2 regions of the Ornithinibacillus sp. 4-3 genome follow, and region 2 is predicted to be linked to the other one. Evidence: a T-box and tRNA genes for the amino acid it is inferred to sense, from the RefSeq annotation. Region 2 holds a T-box; the other holds one or more tRNA genes.

Region 1 (7,273 bases), 1.8 Mb from region 2:
GTTCGGGCCTCCAGTCAGTGTTACCTGACCTTCACCCTGGACATGGGTAGATCACACGGTTTCGGGTCTACGACCGCATACTCATTCGCCCTATTAAGACTCGCTTTCGCTACGGCTCCGTGTCTTCCACTTAACCTTGCATACAATCGTAACTCGCCGGTCCATTCTACAAAAGGTACGCCGTCACACAATAACGTGCTCCGACTACTTGTAAGCACACGGTTTCAGGTTCTATTTCACTCCCCTTCCGGGGTGCTTTTCACCTTTCCCTCACGGTACTGGTTCACTATCGGTCACTAGGGAGTATTTAGCCTTGGGAGATGGTCCTCCCGGATTCCGACGGAATTTCACGTGTTCCGCCGTACTCAGGATACATTCCGGAGGAAATGTCTTTTCAACTACAGGGCTGTTACCTTCTTTGGCTGATCTTTCCAGATCGATTCGTTTAAAACACTTCTTGATAACTCCTATTGGAATGTCCTACAACCCCAGAAAGCAAGCTTTCTGGTTTGGGCTGTTTCCGTTTCGCTCGCCGCTACTTGGGAAATCGCTTTTGCTTTCTCTTCCTCTGGGTACTTAGATGTTTCAGTTCCCCAGGTCTGCCTCATCTAACCTATCTATTCAGTTAGATGTACTACTCCATTACGAGTAGTGGGTTTCCCCATTCGGAAATCCCCGGATCAATGTTTACTTACAACTCCCCGAGGCATATCGGTGTTAGTCCCGTCCTTCTTCGGCTCCTAGTACCAAGGCATCCACCGTGCGCTCTTGTTCACTTAACTAGCTACTTATGAATAAGCTTTGTTTCTTTTTCATCTGCATGTACGAACGTACATGACTTTTTCGGTTTGATGTCGTTGTTACTTTACTCTTATTTAGTTTTCAAGGTACAAAAATGGAGCCTAGCGGGATCGAACCGCTGACCTCCTGCGTGCAAGGCAGGCGCTCTCCCAGCTGAGCTAAGGCCCCATGTTTAATATTATTTAAAATGTTATTAGATGGTGGGCCTGGATGGACTCGAACCATCGACCTCACGCTTATCAGGCGTGCGCTCTAACCGGGCTGAGCTACAGGCCCATCTAAAAACTATTATAAAGGAAATTAATCCCTCAAAACTGAACCGAACAACACAGTAATGTTTTCATCTAAACCTTGTTAGATGTTCCGTTATAGTCTAGCTCCGGCGACCAAAAACTTTCAAACTTCACCCTTTTCCAATCGATAAGTCAACATCAGTTCCTTACAGTCACTGTGTTTCCTTTATCTCTTTGCAAAGTGCTCCAGTTTGTACGTTTCTAAACGGTCGCCTACGCTTTCTTATTATCCTTAGAAAGGAGGTGATCCAGCCGCACCTTCCGATACGGCTACCTTGTTACGACTTCACCCCAATCATTGGCCCCACCTTCGGCGGCTGGCTCCTAAAAGGTTACCTCACCGACTTCGGGTGTTGTCAACTCTCGTGGTGTGACGGGCGGTGTGTACAAGACCCGGGAACGTATTCACCGCGGCATGCTGATCCGCGATTACTAGCGATTCCGGCTTCATGTAGGCGAGTTGCAGCCTACAATCCGAACTGAGAATGGTTTTATGGGATTTGCTTCACCTCGCGGCTTCGCTGCCCTCTGTTCCATCCATTGTAGCACGTGTGTAGCCCAGGTCATAAGGGGCATGATGATTTGACGTCGTCCCCACCTTCCTCCGGTTTGTCACCGGCAGTCACCTTAGAGTGCCCAACTTAATGCTGGCAACTAAGGTTAGGGGTTCCGCTCGTTGCGGGACTTAACCCAACATCTCACGACACGAGCTGACGACAACCATGCACCACCTGTCACCGCTGTCCCCGAAGGGAAAGCTATGTCTCCATAACGATCAGCGGGATGTCAAGACCTGGTAAGGTTCTTCGCGTTGCTTCGAATTAAACCACATGCTCCACCGCTTGTGCGGGTCCCCGTCAATTCTTTTGAGTTTCAGCCTTGCGGCCGTACTCCCCAGGCGGAGTGCTTAATGCGTTAACTGCAGCACCAAGGGGCGGAAACCCCCTGACACCTAGCACTCATCGTTTACGGCGTGGACTACCAGGGTATCTAATCCTGTTCGCTCCCCACGCTTTCGCGCCTCAGCGTCAGTTACAGACCAGAGAGTCGCCTTCGCCACTGGTGTTCCTCCATATCTCTACGCATTTCACCGCTCCACATGGAATTCCACTCTCCTCTTCTGCACTCAAGTCCTCCAGTTTCCAATGACCCTCCACGGTTAAGCCGTGGGCTTTCACATCAGACTTAAAGGACCGCCTGCGCGCGCTTTACGCCCAATAATTCCGGACAACGCTCGCCCCCTACGTATTACCGCGGCTGCTGGCACGTAGTTAGCCGGGGCTTTCTGGTTAGGTACCGTCAAGGTACGAGCAGTTACTCTCGTACTTGTTCTTCCCTAACAACAGAGTTTTACGATCCGAAAACCTTCATCACTCACGCGGCGTTGCTCCGTCAGACTTTCGTCCATTGCGGAAGATTCCCTACTGCTGCCTCCCGTAGGAGTCTGGGCCGTGTCTCAGTCCCAGTGTGGCCGATCACCCTCTCAGGTCGGCTACGCATCGTTGCCTTGGTAGGCCTTTACCCCACCAACTAGCTAATGCGCCGCGGGCCCATCTGTAAGTGATAGCCGAAACCATCTTTCACTTTTCCTTCATGCGATGGAAAAGATTATTCGGTATTAGCACCGGTTTCCCGGAGTTATCCCAATCTTACAGGTAGGTTGCCCACGTGTTACTCACCCGTCCGCCGCTCATTCCACAAACGTCACCCCGAAGGGGTCAGTCTGCTTCCTGCGCTCGACTTGCATGTATTAGGCACGCCGCCAGCGTTCGTCCTGAGCCAAGATCAAACTCTCCAAAAAAGTTTGTGTTTCTTAGCTTTGTTACGTTGTAAAAGAAAAACTTTACGCTTTTCTTGACATTACTGGTTGTTCTATTCAGTTTTCAAAGATCAATATTTACCTTTATTCTGCCAAATTCAATTAACATTATTTATCTCAACCAATTTTGGCGACGCTTAATAATTTAACACGGTAAAATTTAAAAGTCAACCACTTTTTTGCTTTTATTTTCAAAAGCATTTTCTATCTTGGCGACAAGAAATAATATATCATATTTAACTACTCTACGCAATCCTTTTTTACAATATATTTTAATTTCTATCCTAGACATTATAAAACAAAGTAAAAAGGATAGTTTCTTCATATCATTTCTTTAAAGAAACTATTCCTTATCTAATATATTTATATATTGTATCTCATCATCTCAATTAGGATTTAAACAGATTCAAATGTTTCTCTTGTTTTGTGGTGTTTGTTTTCAACATATATTGTAAGCAATCCTTTTCATTTGCTACACGTCGAAATAAATTAAAGAAGACTTGATAACGATCCTTCATTGTTTCTTTGACAACATCATCAATCCGAGAATCTGTTAAATCTAACATGATTTCTTCCATTTCTCTCTTCAATACATACTCAAGCTCTTTTGTTTCCATTTCATTAATTAGTAAACCTAACATTTTTCTGCCTCCACTGTTTAACTATAACTTCTATCTCAACTAAACTGCCTTTTAAAAAACACATCTCTATTCATGAATAAATATCTCCACAAGTTCATATGTTCCCAAAAAGATTATTTTAAAACAATCCATCAAATGACCTAATTCTATTATTTATGACAAATAATATACTTACCTGAACTTCATATAAGTATTCAACCAAAGTGAATTCTTTTGTTCTGGAAATCAAAACAAAAGTAAAATTCCTGACTGATGTGGCAATTTATATAACATAAACTAGTTAACTGCCAGCAAGCATGATAATAAATTCAAATTAACTTCTTCAATTTGATGTTTGATGTTTTCGGAAAATCACCTTTCAATCATACCAAAATATAATCCTTGTTCTATTATGGGACAGCCTTCATAAAATAACAGTAATATCTTTTATAGAGATTGGGGGAAAAATAATGCAATCCTTTTTTGTCATTGATTTAACTAAATGGAAGCGTTGGGCCTTTATTGCCTGTTTTGTTATTTTAGCTACGACCTTTTTATGGATGGAAAGAGAAAGTGCACTTTCTATGTTTCAAGAAGACGAGCCTGTTGCTCTGACACGTGGAGATAAAGATAATGAAGCTATCGCTCTTACATTTAATATTAGCTGGGGAAATGAGAAAGTACATGACATTTTAGAACAATTGAAAAAGCATGAGGTTCATGCAACCTTTTTTGTCAGTGGTGAATGGGCAGAACGTCATCCAGATATTTTAGAAAAAATCACTGAAGAAAAACATGAGCTAGGCATGCTTGGTTATCGATATAAAAGTTATGTAGACCAAGAACTAGAGCAAGTCCAAAAAGATCTCCAATACGCTAAAGAGGTATTTAATAAATTAGGTTATGAAGATATGCGTTTATTACGTACACCGAGCGGTCATTTTAATAAAGAGATTATTAAACTAGCAGAAAGCTTAAATTTCCAAATTATTCACTGGAATATCAATCCCAATGATTGGAAAAATCCTGGTGTCAACGTAATCGCACAAGACACCATAGAAAAAACATCTAACGGAGACATTCTTTTATTGCATGCATCAGATGCTGCAAAACAAACTGCAGAGGCCTTGGATATCATGTTACCCGCCTTAAAAAAGAAAGACTTTCAATTTATTTCTATTTCCGAGATGATTCATCAAACAGAATCTAATTTAAAATCAGTAGACTAATCATAAAAAATGACAAAACCAGATTTAATTGGTTTTGTCATTTTTTATTTCTATGCTTTTTTGGGATTTAACTTTTGATTTTGTGCTGGATTTTTTTGGTTTCCAGCTGACTTTTGTGATGCTTGAGTTTGCCCCGGAGGACTTAGACGATGCAGCATCAGCAATTGATATGTATTACATGCTAGTAAAGTAATAATCATTAATGCAGTAATATCTATTCCCTCTGAGCGTAACCCAGGGACCCATTCGATAGCTGTCATAACAACCATTAAAAATAACGCTGGCATAAATGCACGGGCATGTGTTTCTTTCGCTTTAATTTTAGCAATAATCCAGCCGTAAGCAAAAATAGCTAATGCCATCGCAATAAACCAATAAAGAGCTATACCCTCTGTTGCTTTATATGGAAAATACACTAAATCAAATATAACAAAAGCAATTAATAAGCCTTGTACTGTTGGCCAGAATGAGCGGAATAATCCAAGTCCAAAACGATTAATAAATAAATAAGCAAAAAATCCAGCCTGACTAATAATACTATATAGCATTCCATACACCATATACCATGCAAATAGACCGACAAGACCAAACCATTCTCCTGCTTTGATATTATCTAAATAAACGTCACTTTTAATAAAGAAACTGGCAACCAAACAAATAATTGCTCCAAGAAATAATGTTTTAAAGAAAAAACCTACTAATTTACGGCTATTCAATTGCATTTCCTCCTGAAAAATAAAACTTCAACTAGCATTGATTTTATGAATCATCTACTAATTGTGATTTGATCCAATCAAAGTGTTCCATGCTTGTAAAATTTCTTTATTACACACACTTCCACTGAAGTATATCCTTCTTAAAAATTGCATCGTAGCTATCTTACCATGAACAGCCTTTTTTTTCCTTTATCATGTGTATATTTTTTTATGAATAACTCATATTAACATATAGATAGAAGGAGGATGTTGTTCATGTATCGTCTAATTACAGCCATACTGGTAAGTGTGTTTCTTTTAATTGGTTGTAGTGAGAATTCTTCTCCTGCAACAGATATAGATTACAATAGTATGAAAAAAATGGTAACAGATATTTTAGAAACAGCAGACGGAAAAAAGGCATTACTAAGTGCATTAAATGAAGATCAAATTAAACAAGCTCTTATCATAGATTCTGATGTGGTTAAAAGTACCTTACAGGAAATCCTAGCTTCAGAAGAAGGTGCGAAAATGTGGGAAAATCTATTTAAAGATGCTGAATTCGCAAAAACATTTGCTCAATCTATTGCGAGTGAACAGAAAAAACTACTTGAGAGCGTCATGAGTGATTCGAGCTTCCAAGAGCAGTTACTTGGTATTCTTCAAGACCCAGAAGTAACAAAACAAATGATTACTGCACTGAAAAGCCAAGAATTTCGCTCTCATTTAGAAGAAACAATTCAACAAGCCATTGACTCTCCACTTTTCCAATCCAAAATGACTGAAGCTTTATTACGTGCTGCAGAAAAACAACAAGAAGAAGAGCAAGAAAGTGATGGTGCTGAAGAAGGGCAAGAACAAGATGCAGGAGGTGAATAACATCGAGCGAGCTCTCCCCACTGAATATTAGCTTAACCAAACAAAAAATTCGCAATCTCTTAATAATACATGATAAAAAAATATGCCTAAACTTTGTCCTTTTCAATAGGCAAAGGTTTAGGCATAGTTATTTTATTCCTCTTCTAACTGAGCGATAATTTTCGCTGCCATTAAATGGAATTCTTTGCCATTTGGGTGATCCTCTTGGTAAATTGACGGTGCAAAGACATCCTCTTCTTCAAATGGTTGTTGTAAAGATAAACGCCCTAGCACTTTTGTTTTCAATGCTTCTGCTAATTTATCTCCACCACCACGGCCGAAGACATGTTCTTTCTCTCCAGTAACCTGGCTCTTGAAATAAGACATATTCTCCACTACACCAAGGATCTCATGATCTGTTTTTAAAGCCATTTGTCCCGCTCTTGCCGCTACAAATGCCGCTGTTGGATGTGGAGTTGTAACAATAATTTCCTTACAGGTTGGTAGAAGCTCATGTACATCTAACGCAATATCTCCCGTACCTGGAGGTAAATCTAATAATAAATAATCTAATTCTCCCCACTCTACTTCTTTAAAAAAGCTTGTCAGCATTTTACCAAGCATTGGACCTCTCCAAATAATTGGGGAGTTATCTTCTACAAAGAAGCCCATTGAAATAACTTTTACACCTAAACGCTCTACAGGAATGATTTTTTCATTACGGACAACAGGTCGCTCTTCTACTCCCATCATATCTGGAATACTGAATCCATAAATATCCGCATCAATAATGCCTACTTTTTTCCCTAAACGTTTTAAAGCCATTGCCATGTTTACAGTAACTGTTGATTTTCCTACGCCACCCTTACCGCTCGCAATCGCAATAAAATGCGGCTCTTTATTTCCACCAAAAATAGATTGATTTTGCGCATCTGCTGGCTGGAATTTTTGAATCACT
Region 2 (7,273 bases):
TTATAGCCTTTTTCTTTTAATGCATCATGAACAGTAAATAATATATCCTTAATATCCTGGTCAAAAGGTTCATCCGGAAAATTAAACTTCATTGTTTTATCGATCGAGCTCATAGTGACACCTCACTCCATAGTCTACCTAGTATTTCTATTCTATCATGAATAGATAAATAATCATATGATATACATTTATTCTAACAATTATTTCTTATTTTCCTTAATATAATGCTCGGCGAATTGGATTGCCTGCTCTATTCCGCTAGGATTTTTCCCTCCTGCTTGAGCCATGTCTGGGCGACCACCGCCGCCTCCTCCACAAAGTTTTGCAGCTTCTTTGATTAAATTCCCTGCATGCAATCCTTTTTCGATATTATCTTTAGAAACTCCTGCTAATAATTGAACCTTACCGTCATTTTCTGCTGCAAGTAAAATTACATATGTGTCCATCTTTTCTTTCAGATCATCGAACATGTTTCGAAGTTGATTCATATCCTTCGCATTTACTTTTGTAGCTAGCAAATTAACTCCCTCTACTTCTATCTGCTTATCTAGTACAGATGCTGACTCTAGATGAGCTAATTTAGCACTTAAAGATTCATTTGTTTTCGATAAAGCTTTCATTTCATCATTTAATTGCTCGATACGATTTGGCACATAATCAATTGTCACTTTTAATTTTTGACTTACTTGATTTAAAATATCTACTTGTTTATTGATAAACTCATATGCACCTTGACTTGTTACAGCTTCAATACGTCTTGTACCTGCACCAATTCCGCCTTCAGAAATAATCTTAAATAAACCAATCTCTGCTGTGTTGACTACATGGCAACCTCCACATAATTCAATACTATAATCTCCTACACGAACTACACGTACGATATCTCCATATTTTTCACCAAATAATGCCATTGCTCCTATTTCTTTTGCCTCTGCAATTTTCATATTGCGAATATCAAGAGGAATCGACTGCCAAATTTTTTCATTAACAATTTGCTCTACTTGCTTTAATTCCTCTTCAGATACTTGGCTAAAATGCGAGAAGTCAAAACGTAGTCGTTCAGAAGTCACTAATGAACCTGCCTGATTAACATGTTCCCCTAATACATCCTTCAATGCTTGGTGTAATAAATGAGTTGCTGTATGGTTTTTCACTGTTGCTAAACGAGAATCTTTTTTAATAGATGCTGTTACTTTTTCTCCAACAACAAGCTCTCCAGCTTCAATTGTCACATGATGAATGTGCTGCCCCTTAGGCGCTTTCTTAACATCCTCTACAACAGCCTTAAGTCCATCTGCTGAAATTATCCCTTTATCAGCAATTTGTCCCCCGCTCTCAGCATAGAATGGTGTTTCAGCAAGTACTACTAAAACTTTTTCCCCTGCTTTTGCGGTTTTGACAAATGCTTTATCCTTTAAGATGGAAACAACAGTCGTTTCTTTTTCTAATATATCGTAACCAATAAATTCACTTGTAGCATCCAACTTACCGAATACTTCATCCTGTACTTGCATTGATTCTACTTGCTTACGTGCATTACGAGCGCGCTCACGTTGCTTATCCATTTCTACCTGGAAGCCAGTTTCATCTAATGTAAATCCATGCTCAGCAATATATTCTTCTGTTAATTCTTTCGGAAAACCATACGTATCATATAACTTAAACGCAATATCACCTGGAAATACTGTGCTATTATTTTCCTTCTCTTTATCAATAATATCCGCTAAAATATTTAAACCATCATTTAATGTCTCATAGAAACGCTCTTCTTCTATTTTAATGATTTTAGCGATATATTCTTCTTGCTTGGCAACTTCAGGATAGTAATCCTTCATAATACCACCAACAGTAGGTACCAATTCATACATAAATGGTTTTTCAATACCAATTTGCTTCGCATATCTAACTGCTCGACGTAGCAATCTTCTTAATACATATCCACGTCCTTCGTTGGAAGGAAGTGCTCCATCACCAATTGCAAAAGCTAAGGTACGAATATGGTCAGCAATTACTTTATATGCTGTATCTATATCCTTTGATGTTCCATAAGACTGATTTGCTAATTTTCCAATCATCGAAAGGATTGGCTGAAATAAATCTGTTTCAAAATTTGTTGGTGTGTCTTGAATAATGGACATCATACGTTCAAGCCCCATACCTGTATCAATGTTCTTATTTGGGAGTGGCGTATATGAATCATCTGGATTATGGTTAAATTGTGAGAATACTAAATTCCATACTTCTAAATATCGTTCATTTTCTCCACCAGGATATAGCTCTGGATCATTTGAATCATTTCCATATTTCTCTCCACGATCATAGAAAATTTCAGTATTTGGTCCACTTGGTCCTTCACCAATATCCCAGAAATTCTCTTCAATGCGGATAATATGCTCAACTGGCAACTTGATTTCTGTTAACCAAATATCATATGCTTCATCGTCCTCTGGATGCACGGTAACATATAATAACTTTTCATCAAAACCTAACCATTTTTCGCTTGTTAAAAATTCCCAAGCCCAAAGAATAGCTTCTTTTTTAAAATAATCCCCAATCGAAAAATTCCCAAGCATTTCAAAGAAAGTATGATGTCTCGCAGTGTAGCCAACATTTTCAATGTCATTCGTACGGATTGATTTCTGTGCATTAACAATCCTTGGATTTTCTGGAGTTACTGTTCCATCAAAATATTTCTTTAATGTTGCTACTCCACTATTAATCCAAAGCAGGGTTGGATCATCATTCGGTACAAGTGATGCACTTGGTTCAACACGATGTCCCTTCTCCGCAAAAAAATCTAAAAACATTTGCCGAACTTCAGCTGAATTTAATTTTTTCATTATAAAATCCACCTTTCTACTTATTAATTGTTTTCAAAAAAAAGAAAACCCATCACTGCATATTGCAGGGACGAGTTTTGTCGCGGTACCACCCTAAATTATAACTAATCATTAGTTATCACTTCATCATGTTAACGGTTTGAAACCGGCGAGTATTAATCGCACTCCAGTTTAGCTTTCCATGTACTTTGATTTAGGATTTTTTTCAGCCTAGGAAAATCCCTCTCTATAAACAATAGGAACATGTACTTTTCACCATCATAGCTTTCTGTATAGTCATATCTACAAAATTTGTATCTTCTTAGATTTTAAGAAATTCTTCCACTAAAGTCAAACACTCTGTCTTAGTCGGGGTAGATTTTTAATAATTGCATAGCCAATAGTTACAATAGGTACGATAAGAACCATTCCAATAATACCACCAATTTGTCCTCCAATTAATAAAGCCAAAATAATAGTAATGGGATGGATTTTCGTCATCTTCCCAATAACATATGGTGAAATAAAGCTATTTTCTATTAATTGTGTTCCTAAAATAGTGACAATCACAACAATAATCATCGTTTTTGACATTGTCATCGCCACAATAATAGCTGGAATAGCACCAATTAACGGACCAAAATAAGGAATAAGATTGGTAACTCCTAAGATAATCGCCAATAATAAAGCATATTTTAATTGAAATAAATCAAAGATAATATAGGTAGAAAAGATGATAAAGGCACTCACTAATAACTGTCCACGCAGATAATTGCCAAAATGCACATCAATAATATGACAAATTTCTTTCACTTGCACATGGTACTTAGATGAAATAAATTTCTTCATAAATCGTGTTACGTCCTCAAAATCCTTCAATAAATAAAAGACAAGTACTGGAACAATTAAAACAATAAGCAGCCAATCAAATAACTTTGTAGTTTTTTCCATAAACATCGTCAGCTTATCACTTATCGTATGTTCTAATCCATGAATAAATTGAGTTATTCTCTCCTGCATTGCTTCTGGCAAAAAAGAAGCGGATGCATAAATATTTTCAACAACATGATCATATTCTTGAATAAATTTGGGGAGACGCTCACTTAATTCTTCCATTTCCACCAAGAATATTGGATAAAAATAATAGATCGCCAAAGCTCCTCCTCCAAAGAATAATAAGTATATCAATAAAATTGAAAAGCTTTTTGGAAGTTTCCATGTATTTAATTTGTTTATCAATGGATGAAGTATGTAAGCAATCAATCCAGCTATCAAAAAAGGTAACAGAATGTTCCATATAATACGAAGAATTGTTGTGTATACAGGAAATAATTTTTGAAGAACAAAAAGAACCAATAAAGCCAATAAACACACAAATAAAAACAGCATAATGGATAATAATTTTCTTAAATGCAACAAATGACATGTCCCCTAATATGATGTTGAGTTTAGTTTGCCTAATTTCATGAAAATCTATACCAACACTACTTGCAGAACGAAAAGCGAAAGTCGTGCCCTTACAGGTTAAAAGCGTGATGTCACGAGCACAACTCGTGGAGGATACGGATTAAGTACGCCACTACACGCGAGCAACATCCGCACTAGTACATCCTGTACGTCAAAAAACGTAGAGATTGCGCCCGTTTGGGGTGGTTCGACATTAGTCGAACTTCCTTTACCCTTGAGATAAAGGGAACATGCCCCTTTAGGGGTATCCGACGTTAGGCTTTAGCCTAGTTGTAGTCGGGCTTCCTTATAAAACTTGACTTATTGTAGGATGGCTCACGTTAGCTCCTAGTTTTTGGAGCTCGGAGCTAGACAAGCCTATCTCTGAATAAAAATAAATTCGTGCAAAACTTTTATACTTGCTTATCTCATGAAAAACTCCTTATAATCAGACCTTTTCTAAATCCATAACATAAACATTTATGAACATTATTTGTATGAATGATTTTGAATACATTTTTTTGCAAAGCTAACTTGACATTATTTGCAAAGTAAACTATACTAAAAATGCAAAGCAAGCATTGCAAAGGAGGGATTGTTTGAAAAATAAAATACGTGAGCTTCGTAAGCGGCACAAACTATCTCAAGAAGAATTAGGATTGGCAGTTGGCGTCACTCGTCAAACCATTACCTCGCTCGAAGTAGGAAAATATACGGCATCTCTAGTTTTAGCTTATAAAATCTCTAAATACTTTGGATTAACAATCGAAGAGGTTTTTGATTTCAGTGAAGTGGAGGAATTTTAAATGGAAACGTATAAAAAGAAAATGATCTTTCGCATAAACATGCTTATTATAATTGCGATTATTACAGCAGCACTCTATCTTGGTCTCTTATTTTTCCATGGACAGTTACCAACCTTACCTAGTATGTTTAAAGGAATGCATTTTGGAGCTTTTATAGGAATTGAATTATTTCTAATTATCTCCATCGTGAATGGTTTGAGAATCACTCGAAATAAAACTGTTCTAAAACAAAGTTATGTGAAGGAGAATGATGAACGAACTGCTCTTATCATCCAGAAAACGGCGACACTGAGTGTAACTATTATCATGATTGGAATTCTGATTGCCGCAATCACTGCAGGTTTTTTTAGTTCTTCAATCTTCTATACTTTAATGGGAACATTATTTTTTGTTTTAATTGTTTTCTATTCTCTCTGGATATATTATGCCAAAAAACATTAATAGGGAAAAACCAAGTCAGCTAATCAGCTGACTTGGTTTTTCCCTATTATATACTTTTACATAAAATCATATGGAGATAGTGAGTTGTCCTCTTCTATTTCTAATAAATCAAGGTCAGACTCTATCTCGCCATTTAATAAAGGAATTAATGAGGTATAACGTTGATTTGTATCTAATGTTTCAACACCACGGATAAAGACATGTGGATCTCCACAGAGGATTAAGGTTTGCTTGCTTCTTGTAATTCCCGTATATAATAAATTCTTTTTTAACATCCGATGATAAGCAGAGAACACTGGCATTAATACAATCGGAAATTCACTACCCTGTGACTTATGAATGGAGATACAGTATGCATGCATAAAGTTAATATAATCTTTTCGTTCATAAACAACTTCACGATCATCAAATGCAATTACAATTTGTTCTACATTCTCCTTGTTCTCATTCTCCTCAAAAATAGCTACAATTTCTCCAATATCCCCGTTAGACACACCATCTTCTGGTTGGTTAACTAATTGAATCACTTTATCACCAACCCGAAAAACAACATCCTTTACTTTCTTTTGCCTTTTTGTTTGCGAATAAGGATTTACAATTTCTTGTAGGTGTTTGTTGATTTCGTTAATACCAACTCGTGACCGATAAATCGGTGCTAATACTTGAATATCTCTTACATCAATTCCTTTATCTTGTGCACGTTCAAATATCGTAGTAATTGCTGGAATAAGTTGGCTTTCATGACAAGGGATGAAACTAAAATCACGATCATTTTGTAACTCAGCTACTGTACATGTATTATTTTTAATATGATGTGCTAGCTGAATAATTTTCGATCCTTCTTTTTGACGATATACTTCCTCTAAAGTAATAGAGGGAATGACTCCGCTAGCTAGTAAATCTGATAGTACTTGCCCCGGCCCTACAGATGGGAGCTGCTCTTCATCCCCCACAATTAGTACTTGCATATCTGAAGGAATTGCTTTAAATAAACTATTAGCAAGCCAGATATCTACCATAGAAAACTCATCGATAATTAATACTTTCCCGGACAATCTTTCATCTTCATTTTTATCAAAGGAATCTTTACCATTCCAGCCTAATAAACGATGAATAGTTCGGGCAGGAATATTTGTAGATTCCTGCAGTCTCTTTGCAGCTCTTCCCGTTGGAGCAGCTAAAATAAATGGGAATTCACTTTTCTCCTCATAATCATCCCATTGATAAGAAAGATCGTGGATTGCAGCATAGCTCTGAATAATACCTTTAATTACTGTAGTTTTCCCAGTACCTGGTCCACCAGTTAATATCATAACTTTAGATTCTAAAGCCATTTGAATTGCATTAAACTGTTCTTCTCCATAACTGAGCGCTTCTGCTTCTTCAATATCTCCTATATACTTCATCAACTCAGCTAAAGTTGTTTCTTCTGTCACTTCTTCTGCAATAATTCGTTTTAAATGTCCAGCAAATCCCGCTTCCGCAAAATATAATTGAGGTAAATAGACTTTATTATCATTTAAGACAATTGCCTGATCTTCATTAAGGCCAATCAATCTTCCCATAATATCATCAACACTTAACTCAGAAGTAGCCAATAATTTCAAAGCCTGCGCGATACATTCATCCACTGGTAAATAAACATGGCCTTCTTGAATAGATGTTTGTAATACATAAACACATCCAGCTCCTACGCGATTTGGATGTGTTAACGGTAATCCCTGCTGCTTTGCAATTTCATCAGCTGATTGAAAACCAAAA

Evidence for each region. The T-box of region 2 lies ahead of alaS (alanine--tRNA ligase). A T-box ahead of a tRNA ligase gene usually reads a tRNA of that ligase, here a tRNA-Ala.
Region 1: it encodes a tRNA-Ala, which carries the amino acid that the T-box ahead of alaS (alanine--tRNA ligase) is inferred to sense. The anticodon was not compared.

Annotation. Positions count from the first base shown of each region.
Region 1 is NZ_CP162599.1:259,772-267,044, reverse strand. Features, by position in the region: rRNA gene AB4Y30_RS01375 (23S ribosomal RNA) at 1-782, opposite strand, end outside; tRNA gene AB4Y30_RS01370 (tRNA-Ala) at 897-969, opposite strand; tRNA gene AB4Y30_RS01365 (tRNA-Ile) at 1,000-1,077, opposite strand; rRNA gene AB4Y30_RS01360 (16S ribosomal RNA) at 1,331-2,895, opposite strand; gene AB4Y30_RS01355 (hypothetical protein) at 3,303-3,554, opposite strand; gene pdaB (polysaccharide deacetylase family sporulation protein PdaB) at 4,004-4,762, shown strand; gene AB4Y30_RS01345 (KinB-signaling pathway activation protein) at 4,813-5,478, opposite strand; gene gerD (spore germination lipoprotein GerD) at 5,734-6,336, shown strand; gene AB4Y30_RS01335 (Mrp/NBP35 family ATP-binding protein) at 6,469-7,273, opposite strand, start outside.
Region 2 is NZ_CP162599.1:2,103,098-2,110,370, forward strand. Features, by position in the region: gene AB4Y30_RS10385 (IreB family regulatory phosphoprotein) at 1-113, opposite strand, end outside; gene alaS (alanine--tRNA ligase) at 201-2,840, opposite strand; T-box leader at 2,904-3,111, opposite strand; gene AB4Y30_RS10395 (AI-2E family transporter) at 3,171-4,208, opposite strand; gene AB4Y30_RS10400 (helix-turn-helix transcriptional regulator) at 4,865-5,071, shown strand; gene AB4Y30_RS10405 (hypothetical protein) at 5,072-5,512, shown strand; gene AB4Y30_RS10410 (ATP-dependent RecD-like DNA helicase) at 5,569-7,273, opposite strand, start outside.